DNA from 2 places in the Streptomyces sp. NPDC058279 genome. Region 2 is predicted to be linked to the other one. Evidence: riboswitches for the same ligand, from Rfam matches in the RefSeq annotation. Region 2 holds a riboswitch; the other holds the start of a gene.
What was found. A riboswitch is a leader RNA that binds a small molecule or an ion and turns the genes downstream of it on or off. The one in region 2 is predicted to bind S-adenosylmethionine.
Positions count from the first base shown of each region.

Region 1: another riboswitch for S-adenosylmethionine. It lies ahead of ACFVXJ_RS05435 (aminotransferase class V-fold PLP-dependent enzyme); the one in region 2 lies ahead of thrC (threonine synthase).

Region 1 is NZ_JBHVYA010000002.1:142,614-154,419, reverse strand. It holds gene ACFVXJ_RS05450 (Rieske 2Fe-2S domain-containing protein) at 1-403, shown strand, start outside; gene ACFVXJ_RS05445 (cytochrome bc complex cytochrome b subunit) at 400-2,031, shown strand; gene trpD (anthranilate phosphoribosyltransferase) at 2,210-3,274, shown strand; SAM riboswitch class IV at 3,458-3,574, shown strand; gene ACFVXJ_RS05435 (aminotransferase class V-fold PLP-dependent enzyme) at 3,788-5,197, shown strand; gene ACFVXJ_RS05430 (Lrp/AsnC family transcriptional regulator) at 6,211-6,492, opposite strand; gene ACFVXJ_RS05425 (rhomboid family intramembrane serine protease) at 6,489-7,214, opposite strand; gene ACFVXJ_RS05420 (hypothetical protein) at 7,371-7,610, shown strand; gene ACFVXJ_RS05415 (NYN domain-containing protein) at 7,651-9,015, shown strand; gene ACFVXJ_RS05410 (NlpC/P60 family protein) at 9,316-10,344, shown strand; gene ACFVXJ_RS05405 (NlpC/P60 family protein) at 10,593-11,636, shown strand; gene ACFVXJ_RS05400 (hypothetical protein) at 11,662-11,806, shown strand, end outside.
Region 2 is NZ_JBHVYA010000010.1:117,167-128,972, reverse strand. It holds gene groL (chaperonin GroEL) at 1-1,166, opposite strand, end outside; gene ACFVXJ_RS20545 (cold-shock protein) at 1,491-1,697, opposite strand; gene ACFVXJ_RS20540 (MoaD/ThiS family protein) at 2,096-2,374, opposite strand; gene thrC (threonine synthase) at 2,416-3,711, opposite strand; SAM riboswitch class I at 3,729-3,887, opposite strand; gene ACFVXJ_RS20530 (glucosyl-3-phosphoglycerate synthase) at 4,106-5,056, shown strand; gene ACFVXJ_RS20525 (trehalose-6-phosphate synthase) at 5,175-6,611, shown strand; gene otsB (trehalose-phosphatase) at 7,030-7,881, opposite strand; gene ACFVXJ_RS20515 (DUF3263 domain-containing protein) at 7,915-8,151, opposite strand; gene ACFVXJ_RS20510 (extracellular solute-binding protein) at 8,222-9,568, opposite strand; gene ACFVXJ_RS20505 (ROK family protein) at 9,742-10,674, shown strand; gene nagA (N-acetylglucosamine-6-phosphate deacetylase) at 10,674-11,806, shown strand, end outside.

The sequences.
Region 1 (11,806 bases), on a different contig from region 2:
GGTCGTCGGTTCGCTGACCTTCGCCATGCCCGAGGGCCTGGAGGAGACGCAGCACGACTTCCAGAACCAGATCGCCAAGGCCGCCCTGATGATCGTCCGGCTCCAGCCGCAGGACATCAAGGACAAGCGGGAGCTGGAGTGGTCCCACGACGGCATCGTGGCCTTCTCCAAGATCTGCACCCACGTCGGCTGCCCGATCAGCCTGTACGAGCAGCAGACGCACCACGTGCTCTGCCCGTGCCACCAGTCCACCTTCGACCTCTCCGACGGCGCCCGAGTCATCTTCGGCCCCGCTGGTCACGCGCTTCCGCAGCTGCGGATCGGCGTCAATGACGAAGGCTTCCTCGAAGCGCGCGGCGACTTCGAAGAGCCCGTCGGTCCTGCATTCTGGGAGCGCGGATGAGCACTGCCACCACCACCGACAGTCAGCGCAAAGCGCCCGCCGGCGAGCGGGTAGCGGACTGGGCCGACGGCCGCCTGGGCATCTACAGCCTGGCCAAGTCGAACATGCGCAAGATCTTCCCGGACCACTGGTCCTTCATGCTCGGTGAGATCTGCCTCTACAGCTTCATCATCATCATCCTCACGGGTGTGTACCTGACGCTGTTCTTCCACCCGAGCATGAACGAGGTCGTGTACCACGGCCCGTACGTGCCGATGCAGGGCGTCCAGATGTCCGAGGCGTTCGCCTCGACGCTCGACATCAGCTTCGACGTCCGCGGCGGTCTGCTCATCCGGCAGATCCACCACTGGTCGGCGCTCATCTTCGTCGCGGCCATGGTCGTGCACATGATGCGCGTGTTCTTCACCGGCGCGTTCCGCAAGCCGCGTGAGGTCAACTGGATCTTCGGCTTCCTGCTGCTGGTCCTCGGCATGTTCACCGGTTTCACCGGTTACTCCCTGCCGGACGACCTGCTCTCGGGCACCGGTGTCCGCTTCATGGAGGGCGCGATCCTGTCCGTGCCGATCGTCGGCACGTACCTGTCGTTCTTCCTCTTCGGCGGCGAGTTCCCCGGCGGCGACTTCGTCGCGCGGTTCTACTCGATCCACATCCTGCTGCTGCCCGGCATCATGATGGGCCTGCTGGTGGCCCACCTGATCCTGGTCTTCTACCACAAGCACACCCAGTTCGCGGGTCCCGGCAAGACGAACAACAACGTCGTCGGCATGCCGCTGCTGCCGGTCTACATGGCCAAGGCCGGAGGCTTCTTCTTCCTGGTCTTCGGTGTCATCGCGGCCATCGCGGCGCTCGCCTCGATCAACCCGATCTGGGCGATCGGCCCGTACCGCCCGGACCACGTGTCCACCGGCGCGCAGCCCGACTGGTACATGGGTATGCCGGAAGGCCTGATCCGTGCCATGCCGGGCTGGGAGATCAACCTGTGGGGCCACACCCTCGTCCTGGGCGTGTTCATCCCGCTGCTGCTCTTCCCGCTGGTGCTGGGCGCGATCGCGGTGTGGCCGTTCATCGAGTCCTGGGTCACCGGGGACAAGCGTGAGCACCACCTGCTGGACCGCCCGCGCAACGTCCCGACCCGCACGGCCTTCGGTGTCGCCTGGATCGCGGAGTACATCGTCCTGCTGATCGGCGGTGGAAACGACATGTTCGCGCAGTACTTCCACCTCTCGATCAACAACATCACCTGGTTCGTCCGGATCGGCTTCTTCGTCGTCCCGGTCCTGGCCTTCATCGCCGCCAAGCGGATCTGCCTCGGCCTCCAGCGTCGGGACCACGACAAGGTGCTGCACGGTCGCGAGACCGGCATCATCAAGCGGCTCCCGCACGGTGAGTTCGTCGAGATCCACGAGCCGCTGCCGCAGGCCAAGCTGCACACGCTCACCTCGCACGAGCAGTACCGGCCGGTCGAACTCGGCCCGACGGTGGACGAGAACGGCGTGGAGCGCAAGCCCAAGGCCACGCAGAAGCTCCGCGCGAAGCTGAGCAAGGGCTTCTACGCGGAGAACAACCAGATTCCGAAGCCCACGGTGGAGGAGTACAAGGAGATCCAGAGCGGCCACGGCCACCACTGATCCCCGCATGACCGCTTGAGGGATTGATTCAGGTCAATCCCGGTGTCGCCACGGTGAGAGCCCCGTCCAGGGTCTGGACGGGGCTCTTCGCCGTCCGCCCCCGCTGGATAGGCTGAGGGCCTTCCCATTCGACGTGGGCGGCGATTTACGGGGCGGCCCACTAGCGCAGGAGCGGACCATGAACGTTGCGACCCCGGCAGGCGGCGACAGCGTGGCGGCCCGCGGATGGCCGGGCGTACTCGACGCCCTGCTGACCGGCCGGGACCTGAGCGCCGACGACACGGCCTGGGCCATGGACCGGATCATGCGCGGGGAAGCCACCGACGCCCAGATCGCCGGCTTCGCGGTCGCCCTGCGGGCCAAGGGGGAGACGGTCGCCGAGATCAACGGCCTGGTGCGGGCCATGTACGCCCATGCCAACCTGATCGAGGTCCCGGGCCGCACCGTGGACATCGTCGGCACCGGCGGCGACGGGGCCAAAACGGTGAACATCTCCACGATGTCCGCGATCGTGGTGGCCGGTACGGGCGCCAAGGTCGTCAAGCACGGCAACCGGGCCGCCTCCTCCGCGAGCGGGGCCTCCGACGTCCTGGAGAAGCTCGGCGTCAACCTCGACCTCAGCCCGGCGCGGGTGGTGGAGGTCGCGGAACAGGCCGGTGTCACCTTCTGCTTCGCGGTGAAGTTCCACCCCGCGCTGCGGCACGTGGCCGCGGCCCGCAAGGAACTGGGCATCCGCACCACCTTCAACTTCCTTGGCCCGCTGACCAATCCGGCGCGGGTCAGGGCGCAGGCGACCGGTGTGGCGGACGCCCGGGTGGCCCCCATCGTGGCGGGCGTGCTCGCCGAACGCGGCTCCTCGGCCCTGGTCTTCCGCGGCGACGACGGCCTCGACGAACTGACGACGACGGCCACCTCCCGGGTGTGGTGGGTGCGCGACGGCGCGGTGACGGAGCAGCCCTTCGACCCGCGTGACGTCGGCATCGACCTCGTGGACGTGTCGGCGCTGCGGGGCGAGGACGCCTCGTACAACGCCGATGTGGCGCGCAGGCTGCTGGCGGGCGAGACGGGGCCCGTGCGGGACGCGGTGCTGCTGAACTCGGCGGCCGCCCTCGTGGCGCTCGACCCGGGCAGCGGCTCCCTGGAGGAGCAGATCGCGACGGGCATCGCCCGTGCGGCCGAGGCCATCGACTCGGGCGCGGCCCGGGCGGCGCTGGAGCGCTGGGTGGCGGCGAGCAACGCGTAGTCCGTGGCCGGGCGGTGCGTAGGCCCTGGCCGGGCGGGTGCGCGGGGCTCATCCGGGCCCGGGTACGGCGGCCGGAGGCCGCTGCGGCCCGGCGACGCGAGAACGGCGTGAAAGAACCGACCCCGGTCCAGCATGCGGACCGGGGTCTTGCGCGTGGGGGATCTTGTGGCAGGATGCTGACCAGGTCACGAGTGACAGCGTTTTGGCCCCGGCTCGCTGTCCGGCAACCCTCCTTCCGTGGCGGGGTGCCCCGGGTGATGACCAGGCCGTAGGCAGTGAGGTCTACGGCAAGCGCGGATCCCTCGACACCAGGGATCCTGGTCCTCGAGGAGCGTTTTCCGTGAGCAAGCGAATGCGATAGGGCGTCTCCGCCCCTTCTTCACCCCTCGGAACAGGGCCGCTTCCGCGTACCCGGACCCCGAGGCATCCCCGTACCCCGGTCGGTCGCCGAGCCGTACCCGCGTACGGGCAGACACCGAAGCCATTCCGCCCTGCCTGCCGGGAGATACCGCCATGTCCGCATCCCTGAACGCCACCGCCGAGCACGCTTCCGCCGAGCACGCTTCCGTCGACGCGGTGTGCGCCGACACCGCGTGTGTCGAGCCGCTGCCCGTCCTCGGTCGGGACGTCACCGTCCCGCTCGTCACCGGCGGCGAGGTCAGCTACGCGGCCCTCGACTACGCGGCCAGCGCGCCGGCGCTCCAGCGGGTGTGGGACGACGTGGCCGCGTACGCCCCGTACTACGGCAGCGTGCACCGCGGCGCCGGGTACCTCTCGCAGCTCTCCACCGACCTGTTCGAGCAGAGCCGGGTCACGGTCGCGGAGTTCCTGGACTGCCGCCCCGCCGACCAGGTGATCTTCACCCGGTCCACGACCGACTCGCTGAACCTGCTCGCCGCCGCGCTCCCCGCGGACTGCCGGGTGTTCGTCTTCGAGACCGAGCACCACGCCTCGCTGCTGCCCTGGGGCAACGCGCGGGTCACCTACCTCAACGCGCCGCGCACCCCCGACGAGGCGGTCGCCACGTTGGAGCGGGCGCTGGCCGGACGGGACCCCTACGGCCCGGCGCTGGTGTGCGTCACCGGCGCGTCCAACGTCACGGGTGAACTGTGGCCGGTGCGGGAACTCGCCGCGGCGGCGCACGCCCACGGCGCGCGGATCGTGCTGGACGCCGCCCAACTGGCGCCGCACCACCCCGTCTCGGTGAGAGAACTGGACGTGGACTGGGTCGCCTTCTCCGGGCACAAGTTGTACGCGCCGTTCGGCTCGGGCGTGCTGGCGGGGCGGGCCGACTGGCTCCAGGAGGCGGAGCCGTACCTGGCCGGCGGCGGCGCCTCGCGGAAGGTGGCCCGGCGCGAGGACGGCGGCGTGGACGTCGAGTGGCACACCACCGCCGCCCGCCACGAGGCCGGCTCCCCGAACGTCATCGGCGTCTACTCCATCGCCTCCGCCTGCCGGGCGCTGACGGAGGCGGGCTTCGAGGGCCTCGTCGCCCGGGAGCGGCAGCTGATCGCGAAGGTCCGCGAGGGTCTGGCGGAGGTCCCGGAGGTCCGGGTGCTTTCCCTGTTCGGGGACGAGGCGCCGCGGGTCGGCGTCATCTCGTTCGTGGTGGACGGCTGGAACAGCTCCCACTTCGCCGCCGCGCTGTCCGCCGAGTACGGGATCGGCGTCCGCGACGGCCTTTTCTGCGCCCACCCGCTGGTGCGGACGCTGCTGGGCAGCGAGCCGCAGGCCCAGGGCGAATGCGGAGCGCCGGAGGCGGCGCCGGGGGAGCGGTCGCTCAACGCGATCCGCGTCAGCTTCGGCGCCGGCACCCCCGACGAGCACGTGGACCGCTTCGTCCGCGCGGTGCGGGAGCTGGTCGCGGACGGCGCGAAGTGGAACTACCGCACGGAAGAAGGCCGCTGCGTGCCGGTTTCCTGACGCGCCCCGCAGTTTCCTGACGCGCCCCTCGCGCGGCTCGGCCCTGGCGGGCCTCCCCGGCTTCGCGCCGCTGCGCCGAACTCCGTCCGGCGTCGGTGGGGCGGTGGTTCGAGGGCGGGCTGGTGCGGGGGGTACTCGGCCTGGCGGCCGGGTGGTCGCACGCTCGGGAAACGCGCGGGCACCCTGGGCGAGGCCCGCGCCCTCAGCCGGTGCTCGCGCCGGGGGCGCCGGTACTCGGCCCGATTGGGTGGCCGCATGCGTCGCGGTGGCCGTGTGGGTGTGGCGCGCGAGCCCGGCCGGTGCTCGGGCGTCGGTGGCGTAAGCGGGCTCGCCGGGGGCCGGTACTCGGCCCGGGCGATGGGGCGGCCGCGCGCGGAGGCGGTCGCCGCCTGGGCGCGGCACGCGCCCCCCGGCTGGGTCCACGGACGGTCACGACCAGGCGCGGTCCGTGGCTTCGGGTGGCAGAACGCCCCCGCCGGCCCGGGGCGGAACCGGCGGCGCTTTCCGGGGCCGTTCTACCGGTCGGCGCCGCGACCCGCCTGACGGGCCCGGGCAGTCGGCCCGTCGAGGAACCTGGGCAGCCCCGCTGTAGGGAGCTCGTGCCCGTATCGGCCCCGGGCGGGCGGGTCGCCGGCTCGGGAGGGGGGAACGTGGAGGGTGTCCGACCGCTCCAAGGAGCGCGACTGGCGCAACACGCCCGGGCCGTTCTACGGAGTCGGACCGGCACCTGCCGGACGGCGCGGCTGCCGGGCGCCCGCCAACATGCCGTACGACGGCGATCGGGGACGTTCACCGGCAGGGCGGAGAACCCTTGCCATATGACGGCGACCGGGAGCGTTCACCGGTAGGCCGCGACCGGGCGGAGATCCGGTGCCGTCACGACGGCGACCGGGGGCGCGCGCCGGTAGGGCGGAGGCCCTCGTCGGACGCTCGGGGGCCGGAGGTGGGCCGCTCCTGCGACGGGGACCCTGGGCGGTCGTGGAGGGCCGCCTGCGTCAAACCCCGGCCAGGGGCTACGCGTCGAGGCCGATGGCGAAGGCCGCTTCCAGGTCGTGCTGGGAGTACGTGCGGAACGCCACGTGGGTGTCCGTCGCCTCCACACCCGGGATCTTGCTGATGCGGCCCGGGATGATGTCCGCCAGGTTCTCGTGGCGGGCGACGCGGACCAGCGCGATGAGGTCGTAGGTGCCGGTGACGGAGTAGACCTCGCTGACGCTGTCCAGCTGCGCGATGGACTCGGCGATCTCGGGGATCCGGTCCACGCTGGTCTTGATGAGCACGATCGCGGTGATCACGGTTGGCTGTCTCCCTCGCCGGCAGTCACTGGTCGCCTCACTCTAGTCGTACGCCGATACCGCACCCAGGCGTAGGCGAACCCGACGGAGAAGCCCACCACGTGCGCCAGGTACGCCACCCCCGGCCCGCTCGCCGCCCGGTGCGCCGCCAGCCACTGCAGGACGAACCAGAACATCAGCACGATCCACGCGGGGAACCGCAGCGGCAGGAAGAACAGGAACGGGAACAGGCTCGTCACCCGGGCCCGCGGGAACAGACACAGGAAGGCCCCCAGGACCGCCGAGATCGCCCCCGACGCGCCGACCAGCGTCTGGTCCGAGGAGGCGTGGGCCGCCGCGTACGCCGCCAGCGCCAGATACCCCGTGGCGACGTAGAAGAGCAGGAACGCCGGGCGCCCCATCCGCTCCTCCGCCATCGCGCCGAACACGTGCAGGAACAGCATGTTGCCGAGCAGGTGCAGCCAGCTCCCGTGCACGAACAGCGCCGTCAGCGGCGTCAGCAGGGCCCGGGCCGTCCCCCCGAAGAGTTCGTCCGGGACCACGCCCCAGCGCCGGAAGTACGCGGTCCCCGTCTCCAATAACAGGTCACCCGTCCCGTAGACCGGGTTCAGACCGGAGGCGGGCCCGAGGACGAACACCACACAGCAGCCCGCGATCAGCGCGCGGGTGACCACCGGGCCCCGCACGACCTCCCCGAGGGCAGCCTGCCACCTTACGATCATGCGACAGAGCATGACGCAGCAGAGCCCCCGTCCGGGCGGTGCCAGGCCGTAGGGTGACGTGGTTGCCTACCGAGGCCCGCCGAAGGCCGCCATCGGCCCCCGACGGCTCCGCCGGGCGGCTTTAATTGAATGAGCTACGAAGGAGAGAGCGTCCTGATGACGGTTCCCCTGCCGACAGCCACCACCCGGTGGCGCTGCACCCTGTGCGGCAACCTCACGCGCTTCGACGTCACCCGTTCGTCGAAGGTCGTGGAGTACGTCCACCTGGACCTCGCCGGGGAGCCCACGGTCGAGGAGCGGGAGGTGGTCAATGAGACCATCGAGTCGGTCCGCTGCCGCTGGTGCAACGCGGTGGACCAGATCGAGCTTGTGGACAGGCCGGGCACGGACTCCTGACGGGAGCCGGGCCCACAGTAGATCACGGTAGGGGTGACGGATTGTGGAGCCAGCAAGCGGCGCTGAGCCGGCCGACGCGGCCGGCGACGCCGCGGAGGTGCTCGACCGCCCGCTGCCGGAAGGCGTGCGGCGCCGGGTCATCGCGCTCGTCTCGGACGCCTTCGGCGGTCTGACGGTCGCGGACCTGCCCGCGCAGCTGCGCCAGTACGCCCGGTTCACCCCGACCCGGCGCGCCAAGTTCGCCGGGAACGCGATGGCGGCGGCCGTGGAGACGGACCCCGTCTTCCGCGGGCGCGTCGCCGAGAAGCTCCGCGACGCCCAGACGGAACTGGCCGGGGCGCTGGAGTGCGGGGCCCCGCCGGCCGCCGCCGATCCGCTGGACGTGGCGGCGGCCGCGTACATCCTGCGGCCGTCCGGCTGGGTCAAGCTGGTCGCCGCCGCCGGCGAGGAGGTCCAGCGCGCCGACGCCGAGCGGGTCGGTGACGAGACCCGGCGCGAGCTGGAGCGGCTGCGCGAGGAGCTGGCCCAGGCGCGCGCTTCGCAGCGCTCGGGCGATGAGCAGGTGCGGGCCGAGCTCGACGCCGTCCGCAAGGAAGCGGAATCGCTTCAGCGCAAGCTGCGCAGCGCCCAGAGCGACGTCAAGCGGGGCGAGGCGGCCCTGCGCAAGCTGACCGCGGAGGTCGACGGCATCCGCGGCGACGCGGCCGCCCGGGTCGCCGCCGCCGAGAGCGAGAGCCGCCGGCTCAAGTCCCGTCTGGCCGAGGTGGAGTCGGCGCTGGAGACCTCGCGCCGGGCCACCCGCGAGGGACGCAGCATCGAGGACATGCGACTGCGGCTGCTGCTGGACACCGTCCTCGACGCGGCTGCCGGGCTGCGCCGCGAGCTGGCGCTGCCGCCGGTCTCCACGCGGCCCGCCGACACGGTGGACGCGGTGGAGCCCGGCCGGATGACGCCCAAGGACATCGCGGCACGGGCCTTGTCCGAGACCGATCCGGCGTTGCTGGACCAGCTGTTGGCGCTGCCCCAGGCGCATCTGGTGGTCGACGGCTACAACGTGACGAAGACCGGCTACCCGACGATGCCGCTGGAGAAGCAGCGGCTGAGGCTGCTGGGCGGGCTGTCGATGCTGGCCGCCCAGACGGGCGCGGAGATGACGTGTGTCTTCGACGGCGCCGAGCTGGCCGCGCCGGTGCTGCTCGCGCCGCCGCGCGGGGTGCGGGTGCTGTTCTCCAAGGCGGGCGTCACGGCGGACGAGCTGATCCGCCAACTGGTGCGGGCGGAGCCGTCCGGCCGCCCGGTGGTCGTGGTGTCCACCGACCGCGAGGTCGCGGACGGCGTGGCCAAGTACGGAGCCCGTCCGGTTACGTCCGCCTTGTTGCTCAAGCGGCTTTCGCGCGTTTCGTGATGTTCGCCCGTGGGTGCGGCGGATCGACCCTTCTCGCCAAGTAGCGTGAGGAATGCCGGAATTGGCGGTGCGTCGTCGGAACGTACCGTCAAGTTCTCGGCACCCAGTGTTGACGGCGTGTGAAGAAGTCGGTGAGGGGCCGATTTTTTGCTCCCGGGGATTTGAACTGATCGCGGCCGGGTCACTAGGGTCTGTTCAAACCTTCGTGCGGTAGGTCACTCATTCGGGGTGACGGCGAAGGTGCCGCCGAGCGTGTCGCGTTCCGTTTCCGGCGGCGTGAGGAAGAAGGAGCTCGCCTTCGTGGCGTCCCACCGTCGACCCAAGCAGCCGAGCCGTTCGCGCGTGACCGCGCTCACCGCGTTCGCCGCCGCCGCTGTCGCCCTCTCCTCGCAGTCGGCCATGGCCGCCCCGGACAAGCCCAACAAGGACGAGGTCAAGGCCAAGGTCGACGCCCTCTACGGGGAGGCGGAGCAGGCCACCGAGAAGTTCGACGGAGCCAAGGACCGCCAGGACAAGCTCGAAAAGGAGATCGCGCAACTCCAGGACCAGGTCGCGCGCGGCCAGCTCGAACTCAACGAGATGCGCAACACGTTGGGCTCGATGGCCAGCGCCCAGTACCGCACCGGCGGCATCGACCAGTCCCTCACCCTCCTGCTGTCCGACGACCCGCAGAGCTACCTCGACAAGGCGTCCACGTTCCAGCAGTTGAGCGGGAAGCAGATCGAGACCATCGGCAGGATCCAGGCCAAGCAGCGCTCCCTGGCCCAGCAGCGCCAGGAGGCCGCCGGCAAGCTCGCCGACCTCGACGCCACCCGCAAGGAGCTCGGCGAGCAGAAGAAGGCCGCCCAGGACAAGCTCGCCGCGGCCCAGGCCCAGCTGAACACGCTGAGCGCGCAGGACCGGGCGGCGCTCCAGGACGAGAACAACAAGTCCAGCAGCAGCGCGGCCAAGAACGCCGGCAACGTCAAGGGTTCGGGCCGGGCGGGCGCCGCGCTCGCCGCCGCCGCGTCCGTGAAGGGCGCCACGTACCACATGGGCGACACCGGCCCCGACTCCTTCGACTGCTCGGGACTGACGCAGTGGGCCTACGCGCAGGCCGGTGTCAGCATCTCCCGCACCACCTACACCCAGGTGAACGACGGCACCCGCATCGGCCGCAGCGAACTCCAGCCCGGTGACCTCGTCTTCTTCTTCAGCGACCTGCACCATGTAGGCCTTTACGCGGGCAACGGCCAGGTCCTCCATGCCTCCCACCCGGCCCCGAACGGCGGCGTCAAGTACGAGCCGATGGACGACATGCCGTTCCAGTTCGGCGTCCGCGTCGGCTGAGCCGCCGCACACCGCACGCCCACCAGGACGCGCCGTACACCGCCCATCCGGGCGAATCACGCGGCGCCGCCCTGACCGCACGCCCCGCCGGTGACCTGCGTCTCCGACGGGGCGTCGGCGTGTGTACCCCCGGACGGCCGTTGGTCGGTGCCCGGCGGCGCCGCTACTGTCTGCCGCGCGGAACCCGGCACACGGCCGTCCACGGGGGACGGACCCGGGTTGCGCGCAGCGCAAGGGAGCGGTTTCACGTGGCGTCCCATCGCCGGCCCGGGCTCACCGGCCTCGACCGGAGCATCAAGCTCACCGCCTTCACCGCCGCCGCGGCCGGCGCCGCCGTCGCCCTGACGGGGGCCGTCGCGAGCGCGGCCCCGAGCCTGCCCCAGGACTCCCCGGCGGGCGCCCGCGCCCAGGTCGACCGGCTCTTCGAGGAGGCCGAGCAGGCCACCGAGCGCTTCAACGAGGCCGACGAGAAGGCCGGCAAGCTCCGGGCCGAGATCGGCCGCGCACAGGACGCCGTGGCCCGCGGCCAGGACCGCATCAACACCATGCGCGGCGTCCTCGGCGCCTTCGCCGGGGCCCAGTACCGCTCCGGCGGCCTCGACCCCGCCCTCGCGCTGATGCTGTCCGAGGACCCCGACGGCTACCTCGACAACGCCGCCGTCCTCGACCGGCTCAGCGGCCGACAGGCCCGACAACTCGCCGAATTACGCGAGGAGCAGCGCCGGCTCGGCCAGGAGCGCCAGGAGGCGTCCGGGAAGCTGGCCGAGCTGGAGGCGCTCCGCTCGGACGTCGCACGGCACAAGCGGGACATCACGGCGAAGCTCGCGGAGGCCCGCCGGCTGCTCGACGCGATGCCCTCCGAGGAGCGCGCCGACTTCGAACGGGCCTCGCGCTCCGGGGACCGCGCCGACGCGCTGCCCGACCTGTCCTCGGCCGTGCCCGCCTCGTCCCGGGCCGCGGCCGCCGTGCGCGCGGCACGGGCCGCGGTCGGACGGCCGTACGTGTGGGGTTCCACCGGCCCGTCCGGTTTCGACTGCTCCGGGCTGATGGTGTGGTCCTACCGCCAGGCCGGGGTGTCCCTGCCGCGCACCTCGCAGGAGCAGCGGTACGCGGGCCGGCGGGTGCCGCTGTCGCAGGCGCAGCCGGGGGACCTGGTGACGTACCGCTCGGACGCCAGCCACGTCGCCATGTACGTCGGCAACGGCCAGGTGGTCCACGCCCCCTACCCGGGGGCCCGGGTGCGCTACGACCCGGTCGGGATGATGCCGGTGTCCTCGGTGACCCGGCCCTGACGGGCGGGGTGCGTACGATCGGTCGGTGCCCCCTGGTCGCCGCCTCGTACGCCCTCTGCGCCCCGTGCGTCCTCTGCGCCTGGTGCGCCTCGTACGCCCCCTCGCGTTCGCACTGCTGCTGTGCCCGCTCCCGACCGGCTGCGGCGCCGCTCCCGCCGACACCACCGACC
Region 2 (11,806 bases):
TCCTTGAGCTCGACCTCGGTCGCGGCACCGGCCTTGATGACGGCCACGCCGCCGGCCAGCTTCGCGAGGCGCTCCTGGAGCTTCTCGCGGTCGTAGTCCGAGTCGGAGTTCTCGATCTCGGCGCGGATCTGGTTGACGCGGCCCTGGACCTGGTCGCTGTCACCGGAGCCGTCGACGATGGTCGTCTCGTCCTTGGTGATGACGACCTTGCGGGCGCGGCCGAGCAGGTCGAGACCGGCGTTCTCGAGCTTGAGGCCGACCTCCTCGGAGATGACGGTGCCGCCCGTGAGGATGGCGATGTCACCGAGCATGGCCTTGCGGCGGTCGCCGAAGCCCGGGGCCTTGACGGCGACGGACTTGAAGGTGCCGCGGATCTTGTTGACGACCAGGGTCGACAGGGCCTCGCCCTCGACGTCCTCGGCGATGATCAGCAGCGGCTTGCCGGACTGCATGACCTTCTCCAGGAGCGGCAGCAGGTCCTTGACCGAGCCGATCTTGGAGTTGACGATCAGGATGTACGGGTCGTCGAGCGACGCCTCCATACGCTCCATGTCGGTGGCGAAGTACGCCGAGATGTAGCCCTTGTCGAAGCGCATACCCTCGGTGAGCTCAAGCTCCAGACCGAAGGTCTGGGACTCCTCGACGGTGATGACGCCTTCCTTGCCGACCTTGTCCATGGCCTCGGCGATGAGCTCGCCGATCTGGGTGTCGGCGGCGGAGATGGAGGCCGTCGAAGCGATCTGCTCCTTGGTCTCGACATCCTTGGCCTGCGCGAGCAGGGCGGCGGAGACGGCCTCGACGGCCTTCTCGATACCACGCTTGAGGGCCATCGGGTTGGCGCCGGCGGCCACGTTGCGCAGGCCCTCGCGGACCAGCGCCTGGGCCAGCACGGTGGCGGTGGTCGTACCGTCGCCCGCGACGTCGTCCGTCTTCTTGGCGACTTCCTTGACCAGCTCGGCGCCGATCTTCTCGTACGGGTCCTCGAGCTCGATCTCCTTGGCGATGGAGACACCATCGTTGGTGATCGTGGGGGCGCCCCACTTCTTCTCAAGGACGACGTTGCGACCCTTGGGGCCAAGGGTGACCTTGACGGCGTCGGCGAGCTGGTTCATGCCACGCTCGAGACCGCGCCGGGCCTCCTCGTTGAACGAAATGATCTTGGCCATCTGAAGTGGTCCTCCAGGACTGGGGTGGATTGCTCCTGGACCGCGCCCGCGCCCGCGACGGACGGCCTGCGAGCCCGACGGTTCCTTCCCGCCGGACCCTCGGGCCTCACCGACCCGGTCCTCGTTTCAGTAGCACTCTCGACTGGAGAGTGCTAACGCCAATGATTAGCACTCGACCCCGTCGAGTGCAAGCGGCTTCGGGCAACGCCGGGCGAAGTCCCCGGTCGGGGACGCACGAGGGGCCCACATCCCGTGTCCGGGATGTGGGCCCCTCGTGCGTGTGTGGTCCTGAGACCTGTTGCGTCGGTGGTCGATCGCGCCGGGTCAGCCGAGTGCGAGCTTGACCATGTCCGCCTGAGGACCCTTCTGGCCCTGCGAGATCTCGAACTCGACCCGCTGACCCTCTTCAAGGGTGCGGTACCCGTCCATCTGGATGGCGCTGTAGTGGACGAACACATCCGCACCACCGTCGACCGCGATGAAGCCGTAGCCCTTCTCCGCGTTGAACCACTTGACGGTGCCCTGAGCCATGCCTAACTCCCCTATTACTGGCCCTTGCGCAGGACCGCACTTCGCGGACCCGGGTCAGAACTTGCGCCGGAACGCCTCGACCGCGGCTGAATGTATCCGCACCGGTGCTGTCTGCAACAGGTCATTCCGACGAGAATTCCGGACAAGAAGGAATGGGGAAATCAAGCGAAATTTAGGCATATTCCCGGGCAACTCGGGCCCGACATCCGGCACCAAAGGCCCATACCAGGCTCGCATGTTGACTCAATGTCAACCATCCGGTGGCCCGCTCATATGCGGCGGGCAAGAACAGCGGAGGGGACTTCCCCAACCCTACCGCGCCCAATCAACCAGAATTGCCCCCTCCGCTTTTAGCGGAGGGGGCAATTCTGTGACGTCTGGTATCGCCGGTCCGGTGGTCAGCAGCCGCCCGCCACGGCGGGGATGATCGAGACTCCCGCGCCGTCCGGCGTCGCCGTCTGCAGGCCGCCCTCGAAGCGCACGTCGTCGTCGTTGACGTAGACGTTCACGAAGCGGCGCAGCTTGCCCTGGTCGTCCAGGACGCGGGCGGAGATGCCCGGGTGGTTCTTCTCCAGGGACTCGATGACCTCGGAGAGGGTCGTGCCCTCGGCGGGGACCTCGGCCTGGCCGCCGGTGTAGGTGCGCAGGATGGTGGGGATGCGGACGTTGACGCTCATGGCGCTACTGCCTTTCCGGGAACAGGGGGGTGGGTCGGGCCTCAGGCCAGGCCGGCGGCGCGGAACGCGTCCAGGCTGGGGCGGATGGTGGCGGTCTGGCCGCTGTCCGAGGCCACCGCCTCCAGGGTCTTGAGGCCGTCACCGGTGTTGAGGACGACCGTGGTCAGCGAGGGGTCGAGCTGCCCGTTCTCGATGAGCTTCTTCGTCACGCCGACGGTCACACCGCCGGCGGTCTCGGCGAAGATGCCCTCGGCCCGCGCGAGGATCTTGATGGCCTCGACGACCTGCTCGTCGTTGACGTCCTCGACGTAACCGCCGGTGCGGCGCGCGATGTCCAGGACGTACGGGCCGTCCGCCGGGTTGCCGATCGCCAGCGACTTGGCGATCGTGTTCGGCTTCTGCGGGCGCACCACGTCGTGACCGGCCTTGAAGGCGGTCGACACGGGCGAGCAGCCCTCGGCCTGCGCGCCGAAGATCTTGTACGGCTTGTCCTCGACCAGGCCGAGCTTGATCAGCTCCTGGAGCCCCTTGTCGATCTTCGTCAGCTGCGAGCCGGACGCGATGGGGATCACGATCTGGTCCGGCAGCCGCCAGCCGAGCTGCTCGCAGATCTCGTACGCGAGCGTCTTGGAACCCTCGCCGTAGTACGGACGCAGGTTGACGTTGACGAAGCCCCAGCCCTCGCCCAGCGGGTCGCCGATGAGCTCGGAGCAGAAGCGGTTGACGTCGTCGTAGTTGCCCTCGATGCCGACGAGGTCGCCACCGTAGACACCGGCCATCACGACCTTGCCCTGCTCCAGGTCGTGCGGGATGAACACGCAGGACCGGAAGCCGGCGCGGGCGGCCGCGGCGCCGACGGCGCCGGCCAGGTTGCCCGTGGAGGAGCAGGAGAGGGTGGTGTAGCCGAAGGCGCGGGCGGCCTCGACGGCGATGGCCACGACACGGTCCTTGAAGGAGTGCGTCGGGTTGCCGGAGTCGTCCTTGACGTAGAGCTTGCCGGTGACGCCGAGCTCCTTGGCCAGGTTGGCCGCGTCCACGAGCTTCGTGAAGCCCGGGTTCAGGTTCGGCTTGGCGGCCACGTCCGCGGGGACGGGCAGCAGCGGGGCGTACCGCCAGATGTTGTCGGGACCGGCCTCGATCGCGGCGCGCAGGGCCTCGGGGTCACCGGCGGGCAGGTCGTAGGCGACTTCCAGCGGTCCGAAACACTCGACGCAGGCGAAGATCGGGCCGAGCTCGAAGCGGGTACCGCACTCACGACACGAAAGGCCGGTGGCGGGTCCGAGATCGACAGAGGTGCCGGTGGATTCGGCAGAGGTGGCGACAGTCTGTGCAGCCATGATGGCGAGGCCCTTTCTCCTCATCTTCCCCATGGCGCACTTCGCCATGAGACGGAATTGGCACCTTCCCTAGCCGGGGACCTCGCTGACGTCGCCGTGATGAGCGATCGCGAGAACCGACTGGAGGGTTGCCGGGGCTTCAACGGGCCGTGTCCCTCTGCCCCTCTGGATGAGCGGTATGGCACCGGGCCGCGCGCTCTATGGCGCGTCCGGGCGTTTGTGCACGAGGACCCCGGCATGCCGTGGTCCTTCGCGTTGTTCAAGACTGTAACCGAAGGCCCGGGTGGTTGAGACAGCTGTCCGAACGGCGAGATGGATCACATTTCGCCCGAAAACCGCCTGCCGATCCACCCGCCCGATCACCGTCCCGTCACCGATCCCCTGGAGTCCCCAAGTGCTGGAAGAGGTGGAGCGCTGGCTGGCCGACCGCTCCTGGTCCGCCGCCGACCGACCGCTCGACCAGCTGCTCGACCGCAAGCGCGCGTCGGGAGCGACGGTCAGCGTGGTGCTGCCCGCGCTCGACGAGGAGGCCACGGTCGGCGCGATCGTCGAGGTGATCCGCCGCGATCTGATCGAGGGGCTGCCGGTCCCCTTGGTGGACGAGCTGGTCGTGGTCGATTCCGGGTCGGGCGACCGTACGGCCGAGGTCGCCGCGAAGGCCGGCGCGCGGGTGGTGCACCGCGACGAGATCCTGCCGCGGCTCCCGGCGGTGCCCGGCAAGGGCGAGGTGCTGTGGCGCTCGCTGCTCGCGACCACCGGCGACATCGTCTGCTTCGTGGACGCCGACCTGCGGGACTTCTCCTCCGTCTTCGTGTCCGGCATCCTCGGGCCGCTGCTGACCGAGCCGGACGTGCACTTCGTCAAGGCGATGTACGACCGGCCGCTCGGCGACGCGCCCGGACAGGGCGGCCGCGTCACCGAGCTGGTGGCCCGGCCCCTGCTGAACCTGCACTGGCCACAGCTGGCCGGCTTCGTCCAGCCGCTGGGCGGCGAGTACGCCGTACGGCGCTCCCTGCTGGAACGTCTCCCCTTCCCGGTCGGCTACGGCGTGGAGCTGGGGCTGCTGGTCGACGCGCTGCACACGGTCGGACTGGACGCGCTGGCGCAGGTCGACGTCGGCGTACGGCTGCACCGCCACCAGGACGGGCAGGCGCTCGGCCGGATGGCCGCGGCGATCTACCGCACGGCGCAGCTGCGGCTCTCGCGCGGGCACCTGGTCCGCCCCGCGCTGACCCAGTTCGAGCGGGGCCCGGAGGGCTTCGTGCCGCGCACGCACGCCGTGGACACCGAGGAACGGCCGCCGATGCTGGAGGTCGAGGAGTACGCGGTCCGTCGCGTGGCCTGACGCGGCGTCGCGGGGCGCGGCGGGACGCGGCGCGGCGGGACGCGGCGCGGCTCGGCGTGTGACGCGCAGTGGCGTGGCGACGGGTTTGAGGCGCCTGCGCCGGGGTTAGGTTCGCGGCATGGCTTCCCAGGTACTCGTCGCCGCGAACCGCGGCCCCCTCTCGTACGCCCACGCCCCCGACGGCACCCTCGGCGCCCGGCGCGGCGGGGGCGGTCTGGTCTCCGGACTCTCCGCGGCGCTCGCGGAGCAGCCGGACGCGGTGTGGATCTGCGCGGCGCTGTCGGAGGGCGACCGGGAAGCGGTGCGGCGCGGGGTCTCGGAACCCGGCGTCCGGATGCTGGACATCGATCCCGCCGTGTACGACGCCGCGTACAACGGCATCGCGAACTCGGTGCTGTGGTTCACCCACCACCACCTGTACGACATCCCGCGCGAGCCGGTCTTCGACGCGGAGTTCCGGCGGCGCTGGGACGCGTACGTCCTCTACAACCGGGCCTTCGCGGACGCGCTGGCGGCGGAGGCCGACGAGGGCGCGGCCGTGCTGGTGCAGGACTACCAATTGGCGCTGGTGCCGGGCATGCTGCGCGTGCTGCGGCCCGACCTGAGGATCGCGCACTTCACGCACACCCCGTGGGCCTCGCCGGACGTGCTGCGGATGCTGCCGCGGTACGTGGTGGAGGAGCTGACCTGGGGGATGCTCGGGGCGGACCTGCTGGGCTTCCACACCGGGGAATGGGCGCGGGCGTTCCTGTCGGCGATGCCGTTCGACGGGGCGGAGGGCAGCGCGGAGGAGGTCCGGGAGGGGACCGTGGAGCACCGGCGGGAGTCGGTGTGGGCACGACGCACGACCGAGGTGCGCGCGTTCCCGCTGGGCGTGGACGGCGACGACCTGCGGGCGCTGGCGCACCGGCCGGAGGTCGACGACAAGCTGGCGGGGCTGCGGGCGGAGGTCGGGGACCTCAAGACGATCGTCCGGGTGGACCGGACGGAGCTGTCCAAGAACATCCTGCGCGGCCTGCTGGCGTACCGGGAGCTGCTGACGACGTACCCGCAGTGGCGCGAGCGGGTGGTGCACATGGCCTCGGCGTACCCCTCGCGGCAGGACCTGGCGGTGTACCGGGAGTACACGGCGGCGGTGCGGGACCTGGCGGCGGAGATCAACGCGGAGCTGGGGACGGCGGACTGGCAGCCGGTGCTGGTGTCGGTGGAGGACGACTTCGCGCGGTCGCTGGCGGCGTACCGGATGGCGGACGTGGCGCTGGTGAACCCGGTGCGGGACGGCATGAACCTGGTGGCGAAGGAGATCCCGGTGGTGTCGGAGGCGGGGTGCGCGCTGGTGCTGTCGACGGGGGCGGGGGCGTACGAGGAGCTCCGCTCGGACGCGCTGACGGTGAACCCGTACGACGTCTCGGAGACGGCGGCGGCGTTGCACGCGGCGCTGTCGATGCCGGAGGCGGAGCGGGCGGAACGCACGAAGCGCCTGGCCGCGGCGGCCACGTCGCTGCCGCCGACGGCCTGGTTCACGGCCCAGCTCTCGGCCCTCCGCGAGGCCTGACGCCGCCCTTCCCCGGGCGGGGCCGCGCTCCTGACCATGCCCTTGCCCGGGCGGGGCCCTTGACCGTGCCCGGACCCGGGCCGGGCCTGATCGTCTGCGGCGCCGCCGCGCAAGCGCCCCCGGGCTCCGCCCGGGTCTGGCGGGGCTCCGCCCCGCACCCCGCGCCTCAAACGCCGGCGAGGCTGAAAATGCAACCCCGACGCTCGCTTCCCAGGCGGAGCCGGGCCTCTCGGCCCCGGCCGGCGTTGCTTTCAGCCCCGCCGGCGTTTGAGGCGCGGGTCTGGGCAGGGCCCAGGGAACGGTGGAAGGGCGGGTAGGGGACGGCTCCGCGCAGCGGCACCCCGGGACCCCGCCCGGCGGGACGGCTCCGCGCAGCGGCACCTCGGCACCCCGCCCGGGCAGCCCCGCAGGGCCCCGCTCAGCCCCGCAGGGCCACCGCCAAGGCCGCCAGGAACGCCGCGACCTCCGCCGGCCCCGGCAGGACCAGGTCCGCCCGGGAGGCCAGCTCCGGGACCTCCGAGGAGCTGCACACCAGCAGCCCCGGCACCCCCTCCGCCCGCCGCTTCTCGACGGCGGCGTACGCCGCGAGGTCCCCCAGGTCGTCCCCCGCGTACAGCACCGCCTCCGCGCCGACCTCCTCCAGGTACTCCGTCAGGGCGACGCCCTTGTCCATCCCCGGCGGCCGCAGCTCCAGCACGGCCCGCCCCGGCTCCACCATCAGCCCGTGCCGCGCCGCCAGCTCCGCCAGCGGCTCCCGCAGGGCTTCGAAGGCCGCCTCCGGGTCCTCGGCGCGCCGGGTGTGGACGGCCAGCGCCCGGCCCTTCTCCTCGATCCAGGTCCCGCGCCAGGCCCCGATCGACTCCAGGAACCCCGGCAGCTCGGCCCGTACGGCCGCCACCCCCGGGTGCTCGGCGGGCGCGTGGACGAGCCCGCTGACGGCGTCCCACCGCTCGGCCCCGTAGTGCCCGAGGACGACGAGGTGTTCCAGGCCGGGAACCTCCGCGAAGCCCCCCTTGCGGACGGCGACCCCGGCCGGCCGGCCGGTGACGACGGCCACGGCCAGCACCTGCGGCGCGAGCGCGGCCAGCGCCGGTACGGCGTCCGGGTGGGCGCGCGCCTGGTCGGGGTCGGGAACGATGTCGGCGAGGGTGCCGTCGAAGTCGAGGGCTACGACGGATCGGCGCGGCGCGCGGAGGAGGGCTTCGAGTCCCTCCCGTCCGGCGGCGGTGGCGGGCACGGGCATCGGCGTTTCGTGCGCATGGCTCCCCATGGGGAAGACCCTAACGGTCCAGTCGTACGACTGCTATCGCCGGGCCCGCTGTGCCGCGCGGATGCGCCGGAGCCGGTTGACCGTGCCCGGCGCGTGCTCCAGTGCCCGCGGGTCGTCCATCAGGGCGTTGAGCAGCTGGTAGTAGCGGACCGGGGTCATCCCCAGCCCTTCGCGGATGGCCCGTTCCTTGGCTCCGGGCCCCGACCAGGTGCGTCCCTCGTACGCGAGCACGGCGGCCTCGGTGGCCGTCAAGCGCCCGTCGTCCGTCATACCGCCAGATTAACGCCGCCCACCGACACGCCCGCGGGCGGACCGGCGGCGAACCGGGGGCCCGGCCCGCTCAGCGGTTGCCGTCCGCCTTGCGCGCCGCGTCGGCGATGTCCCCGAGCACCTTCTCCGGCTGACCGCCCGGTTGGACCACCTTGCCGATGTTCTGCTTGACGTCCTCGCTCACCCCGGCCCACGACTTCTTGCCGACGGGGTACAGCCGCGCGGTCGGCAGCGCCGTCAGGAAGGTCTTGAGCTGCGGCGCGGAGCCGCCGCCGCCGGCCGCCGCCGCCTCCATGGCCCGGTAGCCGCTGGTGGTCACGGGCAGCAGGTCGTACTTGTTGGTGAAGGCCGTCACGTTCTTCGCCTCGTAGAGGTAGTCGAGGAACTTGCCCGTCTGCGCCTTGTGGCCGTTCTTGAAGGCCATGACCCAGTCGGCGACGCCCATCGTCGGGTGGTCGGTGCCGTCGGCCGTCGGCATGGGCACCATGCCGAACTTGATCCCCTTCTCGCCGGCCTGCTTGAGCAGCGTCGGGTGGCCGTTGAGCATGCCGACCTCGCCGCGCGCGAAGGCGTCGAAGGCGGCCTGGCGGTCGAGCTTGCCGGGCTCCACGGGGCCGGTGAGGCCTTGGCCGACCATCCTGTCGCGCAGGAACTCGAAGGTCTTGACGTTCTCGGGCGAGTCGATCTCGTAGCTGTCCTCGTTGTCGGTGTAGCCGCCACCGCCCGACAGCATCCACATCATCGACTCGGCCTGGGCCTCTTCGCGGCCGAGCGGCAGCGCGAAGGGGGTCGGGACGCCGGCGGCCTTGAGCTTCTTGGCGGCCGCCTCCAGGTCCGCCCAACTCTTGGGCTGCCAGCCGGCCTTGCCGTCCTTGGGTATGACGCCGGCGTCGCTGAGCAGCTTCTCGTTGTAGAAGAGCAGCCGGGTGCTGGCCACGAAGGGCATGCCGTACTGGGTGTGCTTGACCTTGCCGGCGTCGGCGAGCGGGCCGAGGAAGTCGGCCTCGGTCTGCACGGAGAGCAGTTCCTCGGCGGAGTAGAGCTTCCCGGCTTCCGCGTAGTCGGCGTAGGCGCCGATCTGCGCGATGTCGGGGGCCTTGTGGGCCTTGACCATCTCGGCGACCTTGGCGTCGACCTCGGTCCAGGAGTAGACGCTGACCTCGACGTTGATCCCGGGGTGGGTCTTCTCGAAGGAGTCCCCGAGCTGTTTCCAGTAGGCGGCGGAGGAGTTCTGCGGATTGTCGCCGTAGTCGGCCGCCACGACCCGGAGGGTCACCTCGTTGTTCCCGGTGAGGCCGAGGGCTCCGCAGCCCGTCAGCGTCACGGCGGTCAGGCAGAGCGCGGCCCCGGTCGCGGCCAGGCTCAGGTAACGGCCCTTCACAGTTCTGATCCACCCCTTGTCGTACCTACTATTCATCGTAAGGTCTACACCACTTTCCGGCTGCTTCACATCCGGAACGCGCCGCTCGCCCGGACCGTGTCCGGACCGTTGCCGGAGCGCGCCCCCGGATTTGTATGGCGGCTCAACATTCCCCCCAATGGACTAGACCTTTGCCTCCCCAGCACGCGAGACTGTCCTCTGTGAAACCCGTGAAACACGTCATCGCCCTCGATGTGGGCGGCACCGGGATGAAGGCCGCCCTCATCGCCGAGGACGGCACCCTGCTGCACGAGGCGCGCCGCGCCACCGGCCGCGAGCGGGGCCCCGGGGCCGTCGTCGAGACGATCCTCGACTTCGCCGCCGACCTCCTCGCCCACGGCCGCGCACACCTCGGCCGGGCCGCCTCGGCCGCCGGTGTCGCGGTGCCGGGCATCGTCGACGCCGAACGCGGGACCGCCGTCTACGCGGCGAACCTGGGCTGGCGCGACGTACCGATGCGGGACCTGCTCGGCGCCCGCCTCGGCGGCATCCCGGTGGCCCTCGGGCACGACGTGCGCACGGGCGGCCTCGCCGAAGGCCGCATCGGCGCGGGACGCGGTGCCGACCGGTTCCTGTTCGTTCCGCTCGGCACCGGCATCGCCGGCGCCATCGGCCTGGCCGGCCGCATCGAGGCCGGCGCCCACGGCTACGCGGGCGAGATCGGCCACATCGTGGTCCGCCCCGGCGGACCGGCCTGCGGCTGCGGCCAACACGGCTGCCTGGAGACCCTCGCCTCCGCCTCCGCCGTCAGCCGCGCCTGGGCCGCCGCCTCCGGCGACCCCGACGCGGACGCCGCGCACTGCGCCAAGGCCGTCGAGTCCGGCGACACCCGCGCCCGGGAGGTGTGGCTCACCGCCATCGGCGCCCTCGCCGACGGGCTGGTCACCGCGATCACCCTGCTGGACCCGCGCACGGTGATCATCGGTGGCGGCCTCGCGGAGGCGGGGGAAACCTTGTTCACACCACTTCGGACGGCCGTGGAGGAACGCGTGACGTTCCAGCGACTGCCCGAGATCGTTCCGGCCGCCCTCGGGGACACCGCCGGATGCCTGGGCGCAGGGCTGCTCGCCTGGGACCTACTCGCCACGGAGGTACCTGCCTGATGGCCGCAAGCACACAGAGCACTGTTCTGTCCGGTGCCAAGGTGGTGCTGCCCACCGGGACCGTGGCGGGCGGCCGGGTCATCGTCGACGGCGAGCGGATCGCCGGCAGCGCCTCCCCCGACACCCCGGTCACCGACCTGGCCGGGCACTGGATCGTCCCCGGCTTCGTGGACATGCACAACCACGGCGGCGGCGGCGCCTCGTTCACCTCCGGCACCGCCGAGGAGGTCCTCAAGGGCGTACGCACCCACCGCGAGCACGGCACCACCACCCTCGTCGCCTCCACCGTCACCGGCGAACTCGACGAACTCGCCCGCCGCGCCGGGCTGCTGGCCGAACTGACCCAGCAGGGCGAGATCGCGGGCATCCACTTCGAGGGACCCTTCATCAACGCCTGCCGCAAGGGCGCCCACAAGGCGGAACTGCTGCGCGACCCCGACCCGGCCGAGGTCCGCAAACTGGTCGACGCCGCGCACGGCGCCGCCCGGATGGTCACCCTCGCCACCGAGCTCCCCGGCGGCCTGGACTCCGTACGCCTGCTGGCCGAGCACGGGGTCATCGCCGCGATCGGCCACACCGACGCCACCTACGACCAGACCCGCCGCGCCATCGACGCGGGCGCCACCGTCGCCACCCACCTCTACAACGCGATGCCCCGCCTCGAACACCGCGCCCCCGGCCCGATCGCCGCGCTCCTGGAGGACGAACGGGTCACCGTCGAGCTGATCAACGACGGCACGCACCTGCACCCGGCGATGCTGGAACTGGCCTTCCACCACGCGGGCGCCCACCGCGTCGCGCTGATCACCGACGCGATGGACGCGGCCGGCTTCGGCGACGGCACCTACCACCTCGGGCCGCTGGAGGTCGAGGTCAAGGACGGCGTCGCCCGCCTCGTGGAAGGCGGCTCCATCGCCGGCTCCACGCTGACCCTGGACACCGCCTTCAAGCGCGCGGTGACCGTCGACAAGCTGCCCGTCGAGTCGGTGGTCCAGGCGATCTCCGCCAATCCGGCCAAACTGATCGGCCTGTACGACCGGGTCGGCTCGCTGGAGCCCGGCAAGTACGCCGACCTCGTGGTCCTGGACGCCGAGTTCGCGCTGCGGGGCGTCATGCGGCGCGGCGAATGGAT